DNA from 4 places in the Streptomyces sp. NPDC058620 genome. Region 2 is predicted to be linked to each of the others. Evidence: riboswitches for the same ligand, from Rfam matches in the RefSeq annotation. Region 2 holds a riboswitch; each other region holds the start of a gene.
What was found. A riboswitch is a leader RNA that binds a small molecule or an ion and turns the genes downstream of it on or off. The one in region 2 is predicted to bind cyclic di-AMP.
Positions count from the first base shown of each region.

Region 1: it holds a riboswitch for cyclic di-AMP, as region 2 does, so the genes downstream of both, ACFWSK_RS24970 (M23 family metallopeptidase) here and ACFWSK_RS27095 (M23 family metallopeptidase) in region 2, are expected to answer to the same signal.
Region 3: it holds a riboswitch for cyclic di-AMP, as region 2 does, so the genes downstream of both, ACFWSK_RS05840 (peptidoglycan DD-metalloendopeptidase family protein) here and ACFWSK_RS27095 (M23 family metallopeptidase) in region 2, are expected to answer to the same signal.
Region 4: it holds a riboswitch for cyclic di-AMP, as region 2 does, so the genes downstream of both, ACFWSK_RS12380 (transglycosylase family protein) here and ACFWSK_RS27095 (M23 family metallopeptidase) in region 2, are expected to answer to the same signal.

Region 1 covers NZ_JBHXQO010000031.1:43,434-48,609, forward strand. The annotation lists gene ACFWSK_RS24955 (GNAT family N-acetyltransferase) at 1-282, opposite strand, end outside; gene ACFWSK_RS24960 (HPr family phosphocarrier protein) at 445-726, shown strand; gene ACFWSK_RS24965 (GntR family transcriptional regulator) at 887-1,591, opposite strand; gene ACFWSK_RS24970 (M23 family metallopeptidase) at 1,803-2,594, opposite strand; cyclic di-AMP (ydaO/yuaA leader) riboswitch at 2,607-2,773, opposite strand; gene ACFWSK_RS24975 (M16 family metallopeptidase) at 2,994-4,376, opposite strand; gene ACFWSK_RS24980 (M16 family metallopeptidase) at 4,403-5,176, opposite strand, start outside.
Region 2 covers NZ_JBHXQO010000037.1:16,485-21,660, reverse strand. The annotation lists gene ACFWSK_RS27100 (PP2C family protein-serine/threonine phosphatase) at 1-1,062, shown strand, start outside; cyclic di-AMP (ydaO/yuaA leader) riboswitch at 1,346-1,499, shown strand; gene ACFWSK_RS27095 (M23 family metallopeptidase) at 1,511-2,554, shown strand; gene ACFWSK_RS27090 (aldo/keto reductase) at 2,717-3,661, shown strand; gene ACFWSK_RS27085 (PrsW family intramembrane metalloprotease) at 3,694-5,176, opposite strand, start outside.
Region 3 covers NZ_JBHXQO010000003.1:230,878-236,053, reverse strand. The annotation lists gene ACFWSK_RS05860 (aspartate aminotransferase family protein) at 1-216, shown strand, start outside; gene ACFWSK_RS05855 (helix-turn-helix domain-containing protein) at 280-888, shown strand; gene ACFWSK_RS05850 (DUF6126 family protein) at 915-1,088, shown strand; gene ACFWSK_RS05845 (tyrosine-protein phosphatase) at 1,103-1,915, opposite strand; cyclic di-AMP (ydaO/yuaA leader) riboswitch at 2,505-2,663, shown strand; gene ACFWSK_RS05840 (peptidoglycan DD-metalloendopeptidase family protein) at 2,668-3,648, shown strand; gene ACFWSK_RS05835 (SGNH/GDSL hydrolase family protein) at 3,835-4,689, shown strand; gene ACFWSK_RS05830 (STM4011 family radical SAM protein) at 4,675-5,176, opposite strand, start outside.
Region 4 covers NZ_JBHXQO010000009.1:122,141-127,316, reverse strand. The annotation lists gene ACFWSK_RS12390 (septum formation initiator family protein) at 1-192, opposite strand, end outside; gene eno (phosphopyruvate hydratase) at 316-1,596, opposite strand; gene ACFWSK_RS12380 (transglycosylase family protein) at 1,957-2,670, opposite strand; cyclic di-AMP (ydaO/yuaA leader) riboswitch at 2,674-2,845, opposite strand; gene ACFWSK_RS12375 (transglycosylase family protein) at 3,136-4,122, opposite strand; gene ACFWSK_RS12370 (cytochrome P450) at 4,228-5,176, opposite strand, start outside.

The sequences.
Region 1 (5,176 bases), on a different contig from region 2:
GGCGATGAACTCGCCGCCGGTCGTGACGGCGAGACCGACCCGGTCGACGTAGTCGTGATGGGTGAAGCGGTGCACGTCCTTGGCGGAGAGACGCGGATAGGGAGCGAAGAAGCGGTAGTACTTCGACTCGTCGGAGACCTGCTCGTAGAAGCTGACCAGCCGCTCGGCGTCGTCGGTGGTGATCGGTCTGATGCGCGCGGTGCCACCGTCGCGGAGCACCACGTCCGCTTCCCAGTGGTCGGGGTACGCGTGATGCGGACTCTGCTCCGGCGTGGGCTGCATGGGCAAAGCCTACGGCTGACGCACCGGTCGCGGAGGGATCGGGGCCGGGGCAGTCTGAGGGTGCTCGACCGGCCGCAGCGACTGGGCCCGGGACCGGGCACAGCAGTGCGCACTGCATGAGAGACTGGTCTAGACAACCATTGATTCGTGAAGGGCAGAACCATGGCTGAGCGCCGCGTCAACGTCGGTTGGGCCGAGGGCCTGCACGCCCGCCCCGCTTCCATCTTCGTCCGTGCCGCCACGGCCTCCGGCGTCCCTGTGACGATCGCCAGGGCCGACGGCAACCCGGTGAACGCGGCGTCGATGCTCGCGGTTCTCGGCCTGGGCGCCACCGGCGGCGAGGAGATCGTGCTCGCGTCCGAGGCGGACAACGCCGAAGCCGCTCTGGACCGCCTGGCCAAGCTGGTCGCCGAGGGGCTCGAGGAGCTTCCGGAGACGGTCTGATCCCAGTCGAATCCGACCGGAATCAATTCTGCGACGAAGTCGCGGCATCCCTCTGCGGATGCCGCGACTTCTCCGTTTCCGGAAACGCACCGGCGGGCTCGAATTCGAGCAGCACAAAGAAAGCCCCGCTGAATTACCTTCTTTGTATACGGCGCAATTGTTAATGTCGGACGCCCGCGATGTTTACGACATGTTGCGAAGTGCTCACCCGGGGCGGCAGGGGGCTTCGCCCCGGCCGGTCCGGGCGGCGCAGCCGATGGGCCGCGATCGCCCGCTCGGCGTGCTGGACGGCCAGCGCCCTGGCCCGGTCCGCGTCACCACGGGCGACCGCGTCCACGAGCGCACCGTGCTCGGCCCAGGACTCCGCGGGCCGTGCGGGCTGCTCGACCGCGTACATCCAGGCGATCTTGTGCCGTAGCTGGGTGAGCAGCGCGATCAGCCCGGGGCTGCCCGAAGCCTGCGCGAGCGTCTCGTGGAACCAGCCGCCCAGTGCGCGCAGATCCTCGCCCTCGCCCCGCCGCACCCGCTCCTGCCCCAGCCTGACCAGGCCGCGCAGCACCTTGAGGTGCGCATCGGTGCGCCGCTGAGCGGCGCGCGCCGCGCCGAGCGGCTCCAGGAGCATCCGGACCTCCAGGAGGTCGGCGGCCTCCTGCTCGGTGGGCTCGGCCACGCACGCGCCGGCATGCCGGCGCGTGACGACGAAGCCCTCGGACTCCAGCGTGCGCAGCGCCTCGCGCACCGGGACGCGCGAGACCCCGTAACGACGCGCGAGCAACTCCTCGGTGAGGCGGCTGCCGCGATCGAAGACACCGGAGACGATGTCGTCACGGATTGCCGTGCATACCGAATGCGCGGGAATGCGCATGTCCGAACCTCCGCCTTAATCCCCGCGAAACGCGGCCGATCGACGCCTGTTCTGCGACTCTATTGCAATGAGCCCGAATTTCCGACGGCAGAGTGGAATCCAGGTATATCTTCTGGCCACGGAAGGCTTCGGCGAACAGCGTCCGGGCGATACGCCGAAGGCCCCGGCGGGAGCCGGGGCCTTCGGGAAGTGCGGGGGTGCGGCGCGTGGGTCAGACGTTCACGCCGTGCGCGCGCAGGTACGCGACAGGGTCCATGTCGGAGCCGTACTCGGGGGTGGTCCGGGCCTCGAAGTGGAGGTGCGGCCCGGTGGAGTTGCCGGTCGAGCCGGAGATGCCTATCTGCTGCCCGGAGGTGACGCCCTGGCCGACGGAGACGCCGATCGAGGAGAGGTGGCCGTACTGGGTGTACGTGCCGTCCGCCATCCGGAGCACGATGTTGTTGCCGTAGGCACCGCCCCAGCCGGCCTCGACGACCGTACCGGCGCCGACGGCGACGACGGAGGAGCCGGAAGCGGCGCGGAAGTCGACACCCGAGTGGCTGCCGGAGGACCAGAGGGAGCCGCCGGACTTGTAGCCGGTGGTGACGTAGGAGCCGGCGACCGGCAGGTGGAACGAGTTCAGCCGCTCGCGCTCGGCCGCGCGGGCGGCGCGGGCCTCGGCCTCGCGGGCCTCCGCGGCACGGGCCTTCGCCTCGCGCTCGGCCTCGGCCTTGGCCTTCGCCCTGGCTTCCGCCTTCGCCTTGGCCTTCGCGGCGGCCTCGGCCTGCTGCTCCTGGACCTTCGCCTGGGCGGCGATCTGGTCGGCGAGGGTGCCGCCGATGGCGACGACCTGGGTCAGGCCGGTGTCGCTGACGGTGCGGGCCTCGTCCGCGGCGAGGGCCGGAGAGGCCATCCCGCCGATGACGCCGGTGGTGGCCAGAGCCGCGATGCCGGCGACCTGAGCGCTCTTGCGCGTCAGACGGCTCGGGGCACGGTGCTTCCCGGTGGCACGGGTGAACGCCATGGAGGGGCTGATCCTTTCCTTCCTTCTCGCCTACCGGGTTAGCTGACGGGTTCGGAGCAGGAAGGTCTCCTACGGACTTCTCCGCCCCTGAGAGCGCAGACGTCCGATTCACCCCAGGGACTTCGTGGGTCCCCGGCTCCCCAGGCTCGCGCCTGACGGGGACTCGGCGATGGCTGCCCGGCGCCACGGACGCGGCATACGCATGACGGACAGCGGAGCCGACGCTAAACGGGGCAACTTTCAATCACCAAACGGACAGCCTGATTTGTCGTACATCCCACAGGGCAGATGGGGAGCCCTTGTATCAAAATCGGACAAAAAGCAGGGACCCCGGTGGCGAGTTGCCCACCGGGGTCCCTTTTGTGCTCTTTGCGCCTCCGTCGGAGAACGGACCGCCCGTCAGCCGCTGACGACCGACACCTCGCCGATACCCAGGGCGCGGACGGGGTCCGCGATCTGGGAGGCGTCACCGACGAGCACCGTGACCAGCCGGTCCACGGGGAAGGCGTTGACCACGGCGGCCGTCGCCTCGACCGTGCCCGTCTCGGCCAGGCGCGCGTACAGCTGCGCCTGGAAGTCGTCCGGGAGGTGCTGCTCGACCTGGTCGGCGAGGGTGGCCGCCACGGAGGCCGCCGTCTCGAACTTCAGCGGGGCGACGCCCACGAGGTTCTGCACGGCCGTCTCGCGCTCGGCGTCGGTCAGCCCGTCGGCCGCCAGGGTCCGCAGCACCTTCCAGAGATCGTCCAGCGCCGGTCCCGTGGACTCCGTGTCCACCGAGCCGCTGATGGCGAGCATCGCCGCCCCGGTGCGCCCGGAGGAGGAGCCGGGAGCCGTGGAGCGCATTACCTGCGCGAAGGCGCGTACGCCGTAGGTGTAGCCCTTCTCCTCGCGCAGCACGCGGTCCAGCCGCGAGGTGAGGGTGCCACCCAGGCAGTACGTGCCGAGGACCTGGGCCGGCCAGACACTGTCGTGCCGGTCGGCGCCGATGCGGCCGATCAGCAGCTGCGTCTGCACAGCGCCGGGACGGTCCACGATCACCACGCGGCCGCGGTCGTCGGCGGTGATGGGCGGGACCGGGCGGGGCTCGGCGGAGTTGCCCGACCAGTCACCGACGGTGTCGGCGAGGAGCGCGTCCACGTCGACCCCGGTGAGGTCGCCGACGATGACCAGCGTCGCGGTGGACGGACGGATGTGCGCGTCGTAGAAGGCACGCACGGCCGTGGCGTCGATCCGGCCCACCGTCTCCTCGGTGCCCTGGCGCGGACGCGACATCCGCGCCGTGGCGGGGAACAGCTCCTTGGAGAGCTGCTTGGCCGCCCGGCGGCCGGGGTTGGCCTGCTCGTGCGGGATCTCGTCGAGGCGGTTGCCCACGAGACGCTCGATCTCGCTCTCTGAGAAGGCGGGCGCCCGCAGCGCTTCGGCGATCAGCCCGAGCGCCTTGGCCAGCCGGGAGACCGGGACCTCCAGGGAGACCCGGACACCGGGGTGGTCGGCGTGCGCGTCGAGGGTCGCACCGCAGCGTTCCAGCTCCGCGGCGAACTCCTCGGCGGAGCGCTTGTCCGTGCCCTCGGACAGGGCGCGCGCCATGATCGTGGCCACGCCGTCGAGGCCCTCGGGCTCCGCGTCCAGCGGCGCGTCCAGGAAGATCTCCACCGCGACCACCTGCTGCCCGGGGCGGTGGCAGCGCAGCACGGTGAGGCCGTTGGGCAGGGAGCCGCGCTCGGGCGCGGGGAAGGCCCAGGGCCTGGCCACGCCCGCGGTCGGCTGCGGGTGGTACTCCATCGCTACTCCAGTCACAGCGGCGTCGCTCACTGCTCCGCCCCTTCGTGCGTGCCGGTACCGGCTTCGGTGGCGTCGTCGGCCTCGGCGTCGGCCGGCGCTTCGATCGGTTCGTAGACCAGGACCGCGCGGTTGTCGGGGCGCAGGCATGCCTTGGCGGCCGCCTGGACCTCCTCCGCGGTGACGTCGAGAACCCGCTCCACGGCCGTCAGGGCCAGCTGCGGGTCGCCGAACAGCACGGCGTACCGGCACAGTTCGTCAGCGCGGCCCTCGACCGTACCGAGCCGGTCCAGCCACTCGCGCTCCAACTGCGCCTGGGCCCGCTCCATTTCCTCGGGCGTGGGGCCCTCGGCGGCGAACCTGGCCAGTTCCTCGTCGACCGCGGCCTCGATCTCCGGCACCTCGACGCCGCCGGACGTCTTGACGTCCAGCCAGCCGAGCGAGGGCGCCCCGGACAGCCTCAGCAGCCCGAACCCGGCGGCCACCGCCGTACGGTCGCGGCGGACCAGCCGGTTGTGCAGCCGGGAGGACTCGCCGCCGCCGAGTACGGTCAGCGCCAGGTCCGCGGCGTCGCACTCGCGGGTGCCGTCGTGCGGCAGCCGGTAGGCGGCCATCAGCGCGCGCGCCGGGACCTCCGCGTGAACCACTTCGCGCAGCTGCTCACCGATGATGCCAGGCAGCGTCCCGTCACGCGGCGGCTGCTTGCCGTCGTGCGCCGGGATGGACCCGAAGTACTTCTGGACCCAGGCGAGCGTCTCCTCGGGGTCGATGTCACCGACCACCGAGAGCACCGCGTTGTTGGG
Region 2 (5,176 bases):
GACGTCACGACACCGCCGACGTTCACGCCCGTCCCCCTCTTCGTGGCGGCTCCCCTGATCGCCGCGCCGTTCTTCTCGCGGGCCAGCACGATCCGGACGGGCGTCGCCGCGGTCCTCGTCATGGCGCTGCTGGGCCTGTTCAGCCGCACGCTCAGCCAGGTCGAGCCCATCATCGAACTGGTCACCGTGGCCACCGCCGGGCTGCTCGCCCTGTTCATCAACGGCGTCGTCCGGCGGGGCAACAAGCAGCTGGCGTCGGCCCGGGTCATCGCGGAGACCGCCATGCGGGCGGTACTGCCGAGGCCGGCCGACCGGATCGGCGGGCTCCATGTGGCCGCACGGTACGAGGCGGCCCAGGCGGACGAGTTCGTCGGCGGCGACCTGTTCGCCGTCGCGGACACCCCGTACGGGGTGCGGTTGGTGGTCGGGGACGTACGGGGCAAGGGACTTGACGCGGTCGGGGCGGTGGCGGTGGTCATCGGGGCGTTCCGGGAGGCCGCCGAGCAGGAACGCTCGCTGGAGGGTGTGGCGCAGCGCCTGGAGCGGGCGCTGGCGCGGGACGGGACGCGCCGCGGCGGGCTCGACGCGATGGAAGGGTTCATCACGGCCGCGCTGGCCGAGATCCCGCCCGGGGCCGGTCTGGTGCGGCTCGTCAACAGGGGGCACCCCGAGCCGATCCTGCTGCACGCCGACGGAAAGCTTGACGTGCTCGCGTCCGCCTCGCCCGCGCTGCCGCTCGGGATGGATCTGGGTGTGTGGCCGGACCGGTCGGACGAGTGGGCGCTGCCCGCGGGGACGACGCTCCTGATGTTCACGGACGGCCTCTCCGAGGCGCGGGACGCGGCGGGGGCCTTCTACGATCCGGCGGCCCGGTTGCGGGGGCGGATCTTCCCCGGGCCCGAGGAGCTGTTGTCCGCGCTCACCGATGACGTGCGCCTGCACACGGGCGGCCGGTCCACGGACGACATGGCGCTGCTCGCGGTCGGCCGGCCGGCGGAGGGGCAGCCGGAGCGGCGGAGGACCGTGAAGATCGTGGGCCGGGGGCCCGGGGGACCGGAATGAGCCAGTGGCTGACGGGCCGTCGGCGGTCCGACGCGACCGGCGCTGTGGAGCGGGGCCACCGTACGTAACCGAAGCGTGGCCCTCCGCATAACATTTGACGCAACGTCAGAAATGAAATGACGGGTGAGGGGTGTTCAACTCGCCCGATTGCACCCGGTTGTATCCCGTTAAGTCCAGGCCAAAGTCACGAACGATCACTCGGAACAGCTTGGAATAGAACCCGTCTGTCTATTAACGTTCGATAACGCAGCGCGGTTGTCCCAGTCGTCGTAAGAGGCGGCACCGTGCGCGTGCGCTGAATTCCGCAAGGAAACCGGGGACCCACCTACATGGGGTGAATCGAGCCACCTGTGTCTCGCGAGAGGCAGAGCGGCCCGTAGGAGACCTTCCTGCTCCGAACCCGTCAGCTAACCCGGTAGGCGAGAAGGAAGGAAAGGAGTGCGCCCACGTGGCGTCCAACAAGCCTGCCCCCGAGGCCCCGTCACCCTTCGGTACCGACACGCTCGGTGCCCAGGACAGGACCTGGGAGGAATGGAACCCCACTGCGGAGTCCATCCGTCCCGTTCGCGGCAGGCATCGCGTAGCCAAGCAGCGCGGTCTCGCTCGTAGTTCCACCGTCCTCGGGGTCGGCGTCATCGCGGCAGTCGGTGCGGGCGGCATGGCCACCGCTCAGGGCAAGCCGCCGGTCTCCATATCTCTTCCCGATTCCATCGCGGACAATCTGCCCGACGCCAAGTCCCTTCCCGGCGTCGGCTCTTTGATGTCCGACGGCCCCGACGCGAAGGACACCGCCACGGTGGCCGCGTCGTCCCCGCTCACCACCGCCGGCATCACCACCGCCGAGGCCGAGCAGGGTACGACGGACGCCGGAGAGGCGCTGCGCACCCGCATCCTCCAGCAGGCCGAGCAGCAGCAGGCCAGCGCGGACGCCGAGGCCAGGGCCGCCCAGGAGAGGGCGGCCGCCGAGAAGGCCGCCGCCGAGGCCGTGGCCCAGCAGGGCGAGGCCGAGGCCAAGGCCGCCGCCGAGAAGAAGGCGGCCGAAGAGGCCGCCGCGCGCAAGGCGGAGGCCGAGAGGCTCGCCAAGCTGGCCGCCAGCTTCACCCTGCCGGTCTCCTCGTACACGATCACCGCGACGTTCGGCCAGGCCGGCAGCATGTGGTCCTCCGGCCAGCACACCGGCCTCGACTTCGCGACGCAGGCGGGCGCACCGATCAAGGCCGTACACGGCGGGACCGTCAGATCAGCCGGCTGGCACACGTCGTACGGCTACCACACCGTCATCGAGCTCGACGACGGTACCGAGGTCACGTACAGCCACCAGTCCTCGTTGAACGTCTCCGCGGGTCAGAGGGTCAACACCGGCGACATCATCGGCCGCGCCGGCTCCACCGGCAACTCGAGCGGGGTGCACCTCCACCTGGAGGTCCACACCGCGGGCGGCTCGGGCATCGACCCGATGAGCTGGCTCCGCAGCAAGGGCCTCACGCTCTGAGGTCCGGCAGTTGAGACACCGCGTCCCGTAACCGGACGCACCTGAACCCCGGCAGCCCTGACGCACACCCCCCGACGTCAGGGCTGCCGGTTTGCCGTTTCTCGGGGCGCGGTCGTGCCGGGAAACGGAATAGCGCGGTTCGGTGACGGGGTTGAACCACCCATGACCTCACTCCGTACGCTCGGCTCCTCCGGCCTCCAGGTCTTCCCCCTCGCCCTCGGCGGCAACGTCTTCGGCTGGACGGCCGACGAGGCGCAGTCCTTCGCCGTACTGGACGCCTACGCCGCGGCAGGCGGCAACTTCATCGACACCGCCGACTCCTACTCGGCCTGGGCACCGGGCAACGAGGGCGGTGAATCGGAGACCGTCGTCGGCAAGTGGCTCGCCTCGCGCGGCAACCGCTCCGAGACCGTCGTCGCCACGAAGGTCGGCGCCCACCCCTCGTACAAGGGTCTCTCCGGCGCGACCATCAAGGGCGCGGCCGAGGAATCGCTGCGCCGGCTCGGCACCGACCACATCGACCTCTACTACACGCACTTCGACGACGAGACCGTCCCCGTCGAGGAGATCATCACCGCCCTCGACCAGCTGGTGAAGGACGGCAAGGTGCGCGAGATCGCCGCGTCCAACATCAGCCCCGAGCGGCTGCGGGCCTCGCTGGAGTTCTCCGAGCGCGAGGGCCTGGCCCGTTACGTCGCCCTGCAGCCGCACTACAACCTCGTCTCACGTGACACCTACGAGGGCGGGCTCCAGGACACGGCCGCCGCCGCCGGTCTCGCCGCCGTCCCGTACTTCGCCCTGGCCTCGGGCTTCCTCACCGGCAAGTACCGCGCGGGTGCGACGGTCGACAGTCCGCGGGCCGACAGGGCCGGCCAGCACCTGGAGTCGGAACGCGGGCAGAAGGTTCTCGCCGCGCTCGACAGGATCGCGACGGAGCGCGGCGCCGAGATCGCCACCGTCGCCCTGGCGTGGCTGGCGTCCCGTCCCACGGTCGTGGCTCCGATCGCTTCGGCCCGTACGGTCGAGCAGGTGCCGGCACTGGTCGCGGTCGCCGGGCTGCGGCTGACCGAGCAGGAGCAGGCGGCGCTGACGGACGCCTCGGCCTGACGCGTGCGGCGCGGACGACGCGCCGCACGCGCTCAATGAGCCCGACGGTGACGTGCGTCGTACGGGTGCGGGCGGTACGGCGGCGGCTGGAAAGGGGGCTGCTGGTACGGCGGTTGTTGGTACGGGGGTCCGGCGGGCGGAGTCGCCCGGTTGAGGTACGGGTTGTAGCCGCCGTACCACCGGTGCGGGGCCGGCAGCGGCGCAGGCCGCCGGGGCCCGAGCCGGCCGGCCGCGTACGTGAGCGCCGGGCCCGCGACCTCCCTGCGCTCCCACAGGTGGTGCAGCAGCTCCTGCTCCCGTACGGCGAAGTCCGGGCCCACCGCACCGCGGCGGGCCCTTCGCCGCAGCACGGCCAGCGAGGTCGCGAACGACTCGTACTCGGCCACCGACCGGGCCGCGGCCCTGCCGGCGGCCCGGCCCCGTCCGCTGCTCCAGTGCCGGGCCGCATCACGGGCCATCCCGCGGGCCCGCATCGAGGAGAGTGCCGACGGTTCGGCGGGAGAGAGCCAGCCGGCGGCCGCGTACGCGGGCAGTTCGGCGGCGAGGGTACGCAGTTCGCGCTGGCGCGACCAGATCGCCAGCCAGGTCACCAGGGCGAACGCCGGGACCATGAACGCCCCGTAGACCGCGAAGAATCCGTACCGGCCGAAGGTCGACGAGCCGTTCCACAGGGCGTGCATGCCCATGGCGAGGACGAGCCCCAGGAGCGGAACCGCGATCCGGCGGGCCCGGTGGTGCCGCGCACTGAGCGCGGCGATGCCGAAGCCGATGCCGGTGAGCACGGTGAACAGGGGATGGGCGAACGGCGACATCACCACCCGGACGAAGAACGTCCCCGCCGTCACCGACCCGAGTCCGGCGCTGCCCAACTGCTGGTCCTCGTCGAAGGCGTTGCCCAGATAGAGGATGTTCTCCGTGAACGCGAAACCGGTCGCGGTGAACCCGGCGACCACGATCCCGTCGACGATGCCGCTGAACTCCCGTCTCCGGAAGAGGAAGATCAGCAGGACCGCCGCGGCCTTCGCGCTCTCCTCGACGACCGGGGCTATCACCGTGGCACCCAGGGTGTCGGCGCTCGACGGGTCCGCGGTCGCCGTCGCGATCCAGCGGGCCGCGAACGTGTTCGCGGTGATCGCGACCAGCGCGGCGGCGCACGCACCCCAGGCGAAGGAGAACAGCAGACTCCGCCAGGGACCCGGCTCCACCCGGTCCAGCCAGCGGAAGGCCGCCATCAGCAGCGGCACGGGCAGGACAGCGAGCCCGAGCCCGACGAGGAAGCCCTCCGTGCCGGTCTGTTCGCGGACCAGGGACAGGATGAGCAGCCCGCAGAGCGCCAGTACGGAGATCACCGCACCGGCACGGAACGCCTTGCTGCGCCAGACCATGCCGACACGGCGCGGCCGGTACCGCCACTGGCCGCGCTCCGGCACGGCGCCCAGGATCTCGCCGAGCCGGTGCTCCTCGAGAACCGGGACGGCCGGCTGCGGTTGCGGGTGCTGCGCGGACCACTCGGAC
Region 3 (5,176 bases), on a different contig from region 2:
GTGGTGCCACTGCTGCAGAAGCACCGGATCCTCACGCAGGTGTCCGGGGACCACCTGGAAGTGATCAAGCTGATCCCACCGCTGGTCATCGGTGAGCCGGAGGTGGACCGGTTCGTGAGCGCCTTCACGGCGGTGATGGACGACGCGCACAGCGGGGGCGGGCTGATGTGGGACTTCGGCAGGACCCTGGTGAAACAGGCAGTCGGCAACCGCTGAGCGGAGGTTTGCCTCAGAGGCAAAAAGTTTGCCTCTGAGGCAGGATCCTGGCCCAATGGAGACATGAATCCTCCTGACGGAGGGGCGGCCGACGAACTGCCCGGGGTCGCTCCGCGCTTGCGCGACCTGCGCCGCAGCCGTGGCCTCACCCTGGAGACCGCCGCCCAGCGGGCGGGGCTCTCACCCGCCCACCTGTCCCGGCTGGAGACCGGCCGCAGGCAGCCGTCGCTGCCCATGCTGCTGGGGCTGGCCCGTGTCTACGGTACGACGGTTTCCGAGCTCCTCGGGGAGGCTCCGGCCCAACGTGACGCGATCGTCCGCGGCGGAGCGTTCACGGGCGCCGAGGCCGACGGCTGGATGTACCGCCGGGCCGGCGGCTCCGGCCGGGCCATGCAGGCGCTCCGCGTCCGCGTCCCGTACGGCGCCCAGGGCGATCTCGTGCGCGTCCACCCCGGCGAGGAATGGCTGTACGTGCTGGAGGGCCGGCTGAGGGTCGGTCTCGGCGAGAGCGTGCACGACCTCGAACCCGGAGACAGCGCGCACTTCGACTCGCTCACCCCGCACCGGATCGCCGCCGCCGACCGCGACGGCGCGGAGCTGCTCTTCGTCCACACGCTGCTGCAGAGTCCGGCGGCCGAACTCTGTCTGGGCAGCGGCCTCCACCGCCGCTGACACCCGACACCGAAGGAAGGACTGTCATGTCCGATTCAGAGCACTACGATCCGCTCAGCCCGAGGTCCCGGAAGGGCTACGAGGCGCAGGAACGCAAGTTCCCGCGCGGTGTGGTGATCAGGCTCGTCGCCTACCTGGTCGCCGGGCACGTCTTCGCGGCCTTCCTCTATCTGCTGTTCGAGGTGGCCGGCAAGGGCTGACGCCGAGGAGCTGGTCACGCCTCCTCGGTGAGGCGCTCCCGCAGCCGCTCACGGGTCTCGGGGGACAGCTTCAGCCCCTCGGTGAGGTAGCGCTCAGTGCCGCCCCAGGTCTCCTCGATGGTGCTGAAGGCCGCCGCCAGGTATTCGGCGCGCGCACCGAAGAGCGGGTTCAGGAGCTCCATGACCTCGTCGGACATACCGACCGCGGAGGTGTCGCTGCGCTTCACCTTGTACCGGCGGTGGGCGTCGTTGGACATCAGGTAGTCCGCCTCGATGGCCTCGCGCTCCACGCCGACGGCGAGCAGTGACACCGCTATGGACAGCCCCGCACGGTCCTTGCCCGCGGCGCAGTGCATCAGGGCGGGGACACTGTCCTCGGCCAGCGCGTGCAGCACCTGGCTGTGCTCGCCTGTGCGGTCCTTGATGATCGAGCGGTACGAGGCGATCATGCGGTCCGCCCCCTTGCCGTCCGCGAGGATCGAGCGCAGCTGCTCGATGTTGCCGTCGCGGACCAGCCGCCAGAACTCGGCGCCGTCGGCCGGGTCGGAGAGCGGAATGTTGACGTTGCGTACGCCTGTCAGCTCCACGTCGTGGCCGTCGAGCTTGTGGTCGGCGGCGTTGCGGAAGTCGAAGATCGTGTGCAGGCCCAGTCCGTCGAGGAACGCCGTGTCCTGCTCCGTGGCCTGCGCCAGGTGACCGCTGCGGTAGAGCCGGCCGAACCGCACCCGGCGGCCGTCCGTGGTCGGCAGGCCCCCGACGTCACGGAAGTTGCGTACACCGGTCAGCTCGGTGTGCGTCGGCGGGACCTGCGGCAGCTGCTGCGTCACAGTGGCTCCTGGAGTGTCTGGTGTCGGCGCTGCTCGCCGACGAGGGCACGGTCGTGACGATACGACATTGATTCCCCAGGCAATCATCTTGCCCCGGAGGCTGCCGTTCCGTGCGGCACCGTTCCTCGTGCGGCGCCCACGGTCGATGATGTGCGGAACTGTGTGGATCTGTGGGGCGGCGTGATCGAGTCAGGCGGCAAGGGTCGGACCTGGCTGCTCGTCGGGGTCAGGGGCGCGCGGTGGGTTTTCGCGGACGCGGTGTCTGGACGCGAGGGTGCTGAGGCTCCGTCGTACACGGTGACCAACGCGTGTCCGTATTGATGCATTTAGCGGAACATGCCCTACTTATGGGGGAGATGGCGGTCGGCTGGTGAGCGGGATCATATCCGTGACGGTGTGTGGCGGCCCGCCCTGCGGGAATTCCGCGTACCGCACGGAATGACAAGATCCGTAATCCACGGAGTGTGACCGCAAATCCGCGCCGGAATTGAATCGCGCATTCCGGTGCTTCGGACGCGGCTTGTTCCGGCCGTCCTTACTCGCTTACGGTCACCGTCAATCCGGACGGACCGCCTAATCCTGCCGCCGCCCGGAATCCGCACCCACTCACGCGTGGCAGGAGCGGGGGACCCAGGTAAGCCGCCGTTCCGGAGGAATCCGGAACGGCTCGGGGTGAAGTCGCGCCAGCGCGACCGGGCATCTCCAGCCCGAACCCGACAGCTCACCTCGTAGGCGCCGGAGAGGAATTCCCCATGCCCGCAAAGGGTAAGCACCGTCGTACGAAGTCCAGCCCGATCGTCCGTGGCATCTTCGCCGCCGGGACCGGTGGCGCCGTCCTCGCCCTTCCGCTGATCGGTGCCACCGGAGCGCACGCCGCGGAGCAGGCCGCGCCGTCCGCCAAGTCCACGGCCGCCTCGGTCGCCGCGGCGCACACCGCGCCCGCCGCAGTGTCCAAGGCCGCCCCGAAGACCTACTCCGTGGTCTCCGGCGACTATCTGTCGAAGATCGCCGCCGAGCAGAAGATCAAGGGTGGCTGGGAGAAGCTGTACAAGGACAACCGTGAGGTCGTCGGCGACGACCCGAGCCTGATCTTCCCCGGCACCGAACTCACGCTCGGCGCCAAGGCGTCCGGCTCCGCCGGGGCCGCTCCTTCGAAGGCCGCAGCCCCCAAGGCGGCCGCGCCGAAGGCCGCGGCCCCCAAGGCCGCCCCGTCCAAGGCCGCGGCCCCGAAGGCGGACACCTCCGCCAACTCGGCCTCCTCCTCCGCCGAGTCGGTCACCTCGACGAACGCCAGCACCTCCACCGCTGCCTCGGAGAGCACCGACTCCGGCTGGGCGGCCCCCGTGGCCGACGCCACCGTCACCACGCCGTACCGCGCCTCCGGCTCCATGTGGTCCAGCGGTTACCACACGGGTGCGGACTTCCAGGCCGCCTCCGGCACCAGCGTCCGGGCCATCGGCCCCGGCACCGTGGTGTCGGCCGGCTGGAGCGGTTCGTACGGCAACGAGGTCGTCATCAAGCACGAGGACGGCATGTACTCCCAGTACGCCCACCAGACCTCGCTGAACGTGTCGGTCGGCGAGACCGTCACCGGCGGCCAGCAGATCGGTCTCTCCGGTTCCACCGGCAACTCGAGCGGTCCGCACCTCCACTTCGAGGTCCGCACCGGCCCGAGCTACGGCTCGGACGTCGACCCGATCTCGTACCTGCGTCAGCACGGCGTCTCCCTCTGAGACGAGCGGCAGTGAGGAAGGGCGGTGCGCGGCGGCGCACCGCCCTTCCTCGCGTTCTCACCGGTGCCGCGAGGGCCGCCACTTATTCCGGCTTTACCAAAAACTGACCGGGTGGTCTATCTCACCACCCGTCAACCCCGTATTACGGTCGCGTAGGTCACATTCGCAGGTGCAGGATAAGGGCTTGTGGCAGACGATTCGAAACTCAATCAGCGCGGTGTCCAGGGCGTCATGGGCGTCAAGAGCGTCATAGGTTCGTACGCGGCGATTGGCGACAGCTTCACCGAAGGCGTCGGCGACCCCGGCCCCGGCGGGACCTTTGTCGGCTGGGCGGACCGTTTCGCGGTGCTGCTGGCGGATCAGCTCGCGGTCACCTACGAGGAGACAGCTGTCATCGCGCCACGGCACGGCCGTTTCCGGTACGCCAATCTCGCCGTGCGCGGGCGGCTCCTCGACCAGATCGTCGAGGAACAGGTCCCGCGGGCCAAGGAGCTGGCACCCGACCTCGTGACCTTCTGCGCGGGCGGCAACGACATCCTCCGGCCGGGAAGCGACCCCGACGACGTGGCCGAGCGCTTCGAGCGCGCCGTCGCCGAACTGACCGGTGCGGTCGGCACCGTCATGGTCACCACCGGCTTCGACCCCCGTCACATGCCGGTGCTGCGGCACCTCCGGGGCAAGATCGCCACCTACACCGCCCATGTGCGCTCCATCGCCGACCGCTACGACTGCCCGGTCCTCGACCTGTGGTCGCTGCGGCCCGTGCAGGACCGCCGGGCCTGGGACAACGACCGGCTGCATCTGTCACCCGAGGGACACATCAGGGTCGCGCTCCGCGCCGCCCAGGTCCTCGGCCTCGACGTGCCGGCCGACCCCGACCAGGCATGGCCGCCGCAGGCCCTGCGCCGCCCGTTCGACGACCGGCGAGACGACATCCACTGGGCCCGCGAGTACCTGGTCCCCTGGATCGGGCGACGGCTGCGCGGTGAATCGTCCGGCGACCACGTCGAGGCCAAGCGCCCGGACCTACTGCCGCTCTAGGGCACGCTCCGGGAGGGGGAGAGCGCCCGGGGACGGTATCCGCTCCAGCACGCCGCCCGCGAAGACGTCGTACAGCGGCAGCGTCTCCAGGTGCACATAGCCGATATGGCAGTCGCAGACGGCGAGGGGACAGCCGCGCGGGCCCAGGGCCCGGCGGTAGCTCCCGTCGTAGAGGTTGCCGAGCTCCGCACGGACGAAATGGCATCGCCGCACGGTGCCGTCGCCGTCCACCGAGATGACCGACTCACCGGTCCGGCAGGGCAGCCCGGCCGAGGTGTGGGGGTGCCGGCTGTAGGGGAACAGGGGGTCCAGGGCCGTCCAGCGGTCCGCCTCCTCGTCCGTGTACGTGTGCCCCTCGGCGGCATTGACCCAGAGGTAGACCTCGTCGGGCAGCGCCGCCCGCAGCCGCCGTGCCTCATCGAGGTGATCGTCGAGTCCGACGATCCCGACGCTGTGACGGACACCGAGCTCCGCCAGGTCACGGCAC
Region 4 (5,176 bases), on a different contig from region 2:
CTGCCGCACCGGGTACGCGAGCGCGACCACGAGGGAGCAGACGACCAGGGCGAGGAACGCGGCGCGGCCGGTGAGCCGGGAGCGGCGGGCCTGGCGCCGGTTCTGGGACCGGTAGACGCGGGCCGCGGTCTGCTCACCGAGCAGTCGCAGCCTGGTCGCGGTGGAGAACCGGTCGCGGTCCTTCCCGGCCATCTCTCACGCCTCCCCATTACACACGTCGGTCCCCGCACACGGTACGGGACCGAGTGCGGGGACGGACGGAGGCTGGTGACTTCGGCCCGCGAAGGGCCGGTGGTCAGCCCCGGGAGCCGGTGATCAGCCCTTGAAGCGCGGGAACGCCGAACGGCCCGCGTACACCGCGGCGTCGTCGAGGATCTCCTCGATGCGCAGCAGCTGGTTGTACTTGGCGACGCGGTCCGAGCGGGCCGGGGCGCCGGTCTTGATCTGACCGCAGTTCACGGCGACGGCGAGGTCGGCGATCGTGACGTCCTCGGTCTCACCGGAGCGGTGCGACATCATGCACTTGAAGCCGTTGCGCTGGGCCATCTCGACGGCGTCCAGGGTCTCGGTCAGCGAACCGATCTGGTTGACCTTCACGAGCAGGGCGTTCGCGGAGCCCTCCTCGATGCCGCGGGCCAGGCGCTCCGGGTTGGTGACGAAGAGGTCGTCACCGACGATCTGCACCTTGGAGCCGAGCTTCTCGGTGATGACCTTCCAGCCGGCCCAGTCGTCCTCGTACAGCGGGTCCTCGATGGAGATGAGCGGGTACGCGGAGACGAGCTCCTCGTAGTACTCGGTCATCTCGGCGGCCGAGCGGGACTTGCCCTCGAACTCGTACGAGCCGTCCTTGTAGAACTCGGACGCGGCGACGTCGAGCGCGAGGCCGATGTCGCGGCCCGGGACGTAACCGGCTTCCTTGATGGCTTCGACGATGAGGTCCAGGGCGGCGCGGTTGGACTCCAGGTTCGGGGCGAAGCCGCCCTCGTCACCGAGACCGGTGGACAGGCCCTTGGTCTTCAGGACCTTCTTCAGCGTGTGGTAGACCTCCGCACCCCAGCGCAGGGCCTCGGAGAAGGACTCCGCACCGATCGGCGCGATCATGAACTCCTGGATGTCCACGTTGGAGTCGGCGTGCGAGCCGCCGTTCAGGATGTTCATCATCGGAACGGGCAGCAGGTGCGCGTTCGGGCCGCCGAGGTAGCGGAAGAGCGGCAGGTCGGACGCCTCGGAGGCGGCGTGCGCCACGGCGAGCGAAACGCCGAGGATGGCGTTGGCGCCGAGCGAGCCCTTGTTCTCGGTGGCGTCCAGGTCGAACATCGCCTGGTCGATGAGGCGCTGCTCGGTGGCGTCGTACCCGACGAGCTCCGGGCCGATCTGCTCGATGACGGCGAGGACGGCCTTCTCCACGCCCTTGCCCATGTAGCGGTTGGGGTCTCCGTCGCGAAGCTCGATGGCCTCGAACGCACCGGTGGAGGCGCCGGACGGAACAGCAGCACGTCCCGTGCTGCCGTCGTCGAGGCCAACCTCGACCTCGACCGTGGGGTTGCCCCGGGAGTCGAGGATTTCCCTGGCTACGACGACGTCGATGGACGGCACGAGGCATCTCCTTCTGGGATATGACACTGGTTGTGCAGGGTCACTGTGGTCACTGTGGCCTTGCGGCATGAGCCTATCCGGCCGGGCCCCATCGGCCAGCCGGGCGCCCGTCCCCTGGGACGAAAAAGGACCCAAGGGCATGCATTAACGGGCAAAGGTCCAGAAATCTACTGACCAGTAACTACAACACTTGAACGATCAGCGCTCCCGGGACCGTGCGAGCCGGACCCGTTCGGCGGTACGCCCGCGGCCGGAATGACCCCGACCCGGCGCGCACGGGGGAGAGCGCACCGGGTCGGGGAGCAGAGCGGGAGGGATGCCGCCGGACACCCTCCCGGGGGGGGAGGAGAGTCCCAGGTACTACTTCGTCAGGTGGAGCTGCTGGCCCGGGAAGATCAGGTCGGCGTCCTTGACGATGTCGTCGTTCAGCTTGAACAGCTTCTCCCAGCCGCCCTTGACGTCGTGCTTCGCGGCGATCTTGCCGAGGGTGTCGCCGGTCTTCACCTTGTACTCGCCGTCACCCTTCTCGACCTTCTCGCCGGTCGGGGTGGTGACGGTCTTCGGCGCCTCGGCCTTCGGGGCGGTGCGCTGCTCGCTGCGCGTGGTGGGCTGCTCGGCCGCACGCTCGGGGGCCTGCTGCTGCGGCTGCTCGTCGCCGCCGGCCTGCGCGGAGCCGGTGTCGACACCCGGGTCCACACCGTCGTTGGTCAGGTTGCCGGCGCCGGCACAGGCCCAGGCACCCGGGCCCTGCATGTCGAGGAGCTTCTCGGCGGTGGCGATCTGCTGCGACTTGGTGGCCAGGTCGGCGCGGGACGCGTACTGCGTACCGCCGGCGGCGGCCCAGCTGGACTGCGAGAACTGCAGACCGCCGTAGTAGCCGTTGCCGGTGTTGATGGACCAGTTGCCACCGGACTCGCACTGGGCGACGGCGTCCCACGTGGCGACGGAGGCGGCGGAGGCGCCGGTCGCACCCATCAGCGGGACGGCGACGGCGGCACCGGCGACACCGGCGAGCGTGACGACACGGGCGGCCTTGGACGGGCGGCGGTGCTTGGCCTTGCTGGAAAACAGCATGGAGCTTCTCCTCACCGACGCCTACGAGGTGAGCTGTCGGGTTCGGGCCAAGTGAGTTGCCCGGTCGCACGTCCTAGCGCGCGACTTCACCCCAAGCCGGTCCTGAGTCGTCTCCCGACGATCGGGCCCGGCGCTTACCTGGGTCCCCCGCTCCTGCCTACGGCGCTTTACGCGTCTGTTCCCTTCGACCGACGGCAGGATTCGGCGTGACGGTCGACGGGGCCCGCGGTGCGAGCGGTTCCGACCGTAAACATAGGCAACCCCGACATTCAAAGAGGGACATACCGGCCATTCGTCCCTTACTTGCCCCGGATGGATGAACGTTTTCGCAGGTCGGAGGGGGCGTGGACGCACCACCCGGACGCGACGCGACAGTTGAAGCAAAGAGACCCATGTCTCACTTACGTATAAGTGGACATAGGCCCCTGAACTGCCCTCGATTTTAGGGCGTTTTCCCGAATTGGATCAGTTGCGCTTGGAGCCATCCGTGGCGTCCGTCAGCCCCAGATCGAGGTTCTGGCCGGGAAGGATGAGGTCCGGGTCGGAGCCGAGCTCGTTCTTGTTGGCCTCGTACAGCTCGGTCCAGCCGCCGGGAACCTTCTGTGCGTCAGCAATCGCCCAGAGGTTGTCGCCGGGCCGGACGGTGTAGCCCTCGTCAGGGAGCGCCGCACCCGTGTCGCGCGCCTGGCCGTCACCGCGCGAGGCGTGCCGGCCGGAGTCACGCGCGCTGTCCCGGTCCGCGTCCGGAGTCGCCTCGGGGGCCGGCGTGCCGCGGTGCTTGCCGCCGCTCCGGTCCGCGACGGCCGGAGCGTCGGACGCCTCGGGAGACGGCGTGGTGGAGGGCGGCGCCGTCGCGCCCGAGCCCTCGGAATCGGCCGCCTCACCGGTCACGCCGTTCTTGTCGGACTCGACCGCTGCGTCCGACTCGCCGGACTCGCCGGACTCGCCGGACTTATCGACCTTGTCCTGCTTGTTCGTTTCGTCCTTCGCGTCGTCCGACGGAGTGCCGGACGGCAGCAGCGAGTCCGACGGGTCGGCGGAGGGCACGCCGCCCGGGTCTACGCCCGGCAGGGTCCCGTCCAGCGCGAGCCCGGAGATCACCGCGCAGCTCGGCCACGCCTGCGGCCCCTCGTCCTTCAGGACCTTCTCCGCGACGGCTATCTGCTGCGAGCGGCTGGCGAGGTCGGCGCGGGGCGCGTACGCCGAGCCGCCGTACGCCGACCAGGTGTCCTGGGAGAACTGCAGGCCGCCGTAGTAGCCGTTGCCCAGGTCCGCACTCCACATGCCGCCGCTCTCGCACTCGGCGACCCGGTCCCAGGTCGAGGCGTCTGCGGCGTGCGCACCGGTCGCGCCGAGCAGCGGGATGGCGATGGCCGATCCCGTCACGCCTGCGGCGACGACGATGGCGGGTGCCTGGCGAGGGCGGCGGTGTCTGCCGTTCGCGGAGCCCATGGGATTGCCTTCCGTGTGACTGACATGTGACTGCTGTGATGAACGGTGAACCTAGCGGGACTCGAACGTGTGTCACAAGTCGATGCAGCGGAGATCACGTGAAAGTCACGGTATTGACAGAGTGTCACCTTGCGCGGCGCGCGGGCCGGGTGCGAACTCCACCGGAAGGGTGCGCAGTCCGCGCATGATCAGCCCGCCGCGCCACCGCAAATCGGCAGGTTCCACCGCAAGGCGCAGGTCAGGAAGGCGCCTGAGCAGCGTTGCCAGTGCGGTCTGTCCTTCCAGCCGGGCGAGCGGGGCCCCCAGGCAGTAGTGGATGCCGTGCCCGTATCCCACGTGCTGATTGTCACTCCGCGCGAGGTCCAGCGTGTCCGGATCGCGGAATCGCTCCGGGTCCCGGTCGGCGGCCGCGAGGACGACCAGTACGGGGTCCCCGGCGGCGATGTCCTGTCCGCCGAGGGTGACGGGCTCCGTGGCGTACCGCCAGGTGGCGAGCTCCACCGGGCCGTCGTACCGCAGCAGTTCCTCCAGGCCGGTGGCCAGGAGGTCCGTCTCCCCCGCGGCGAGCGAGCGCTGGAGCCGTTCGCGCTCGCCGGGGTTGCGCAGCAGGGCGTACGTGCCGTTGCCGATGAGGTTGACCGTTGTCTCGAAGCCGGCGAAGAGAAGGATGAACGCCATCGCGGCGGCCTCGTTCTCGGTCAGGTGCTCGCCGTGGTCGCTCGTCCGGATCAGACCCGAAATCAGGTCGTCACCCGGATTCTCCCGTTTGCGGTGGATCAGTTCGGCGAGGTAGCCCCGCATCTTCTTCACCGACCTGGCCACCCCGCCGCGCGGGCCGCCGCCGTGCCGGATCATCATGCCCGCCCAGTCGCGGAAGTCGTCCTGGTCCTCCGGCGGGACGCCGAGCAGGTCGCAGATGGCGTAGATGGGCAGCGGGAACGCGAAGTCGTGGATGAGGTCCGCCTTCCCCTCCGCCACGAAGTTGTCGATGAGCCGGTCCGTCAGCTCCTGCACGCGTGGCGCGAACTCGGCAACCCGGCGCGGGGTGAACGCC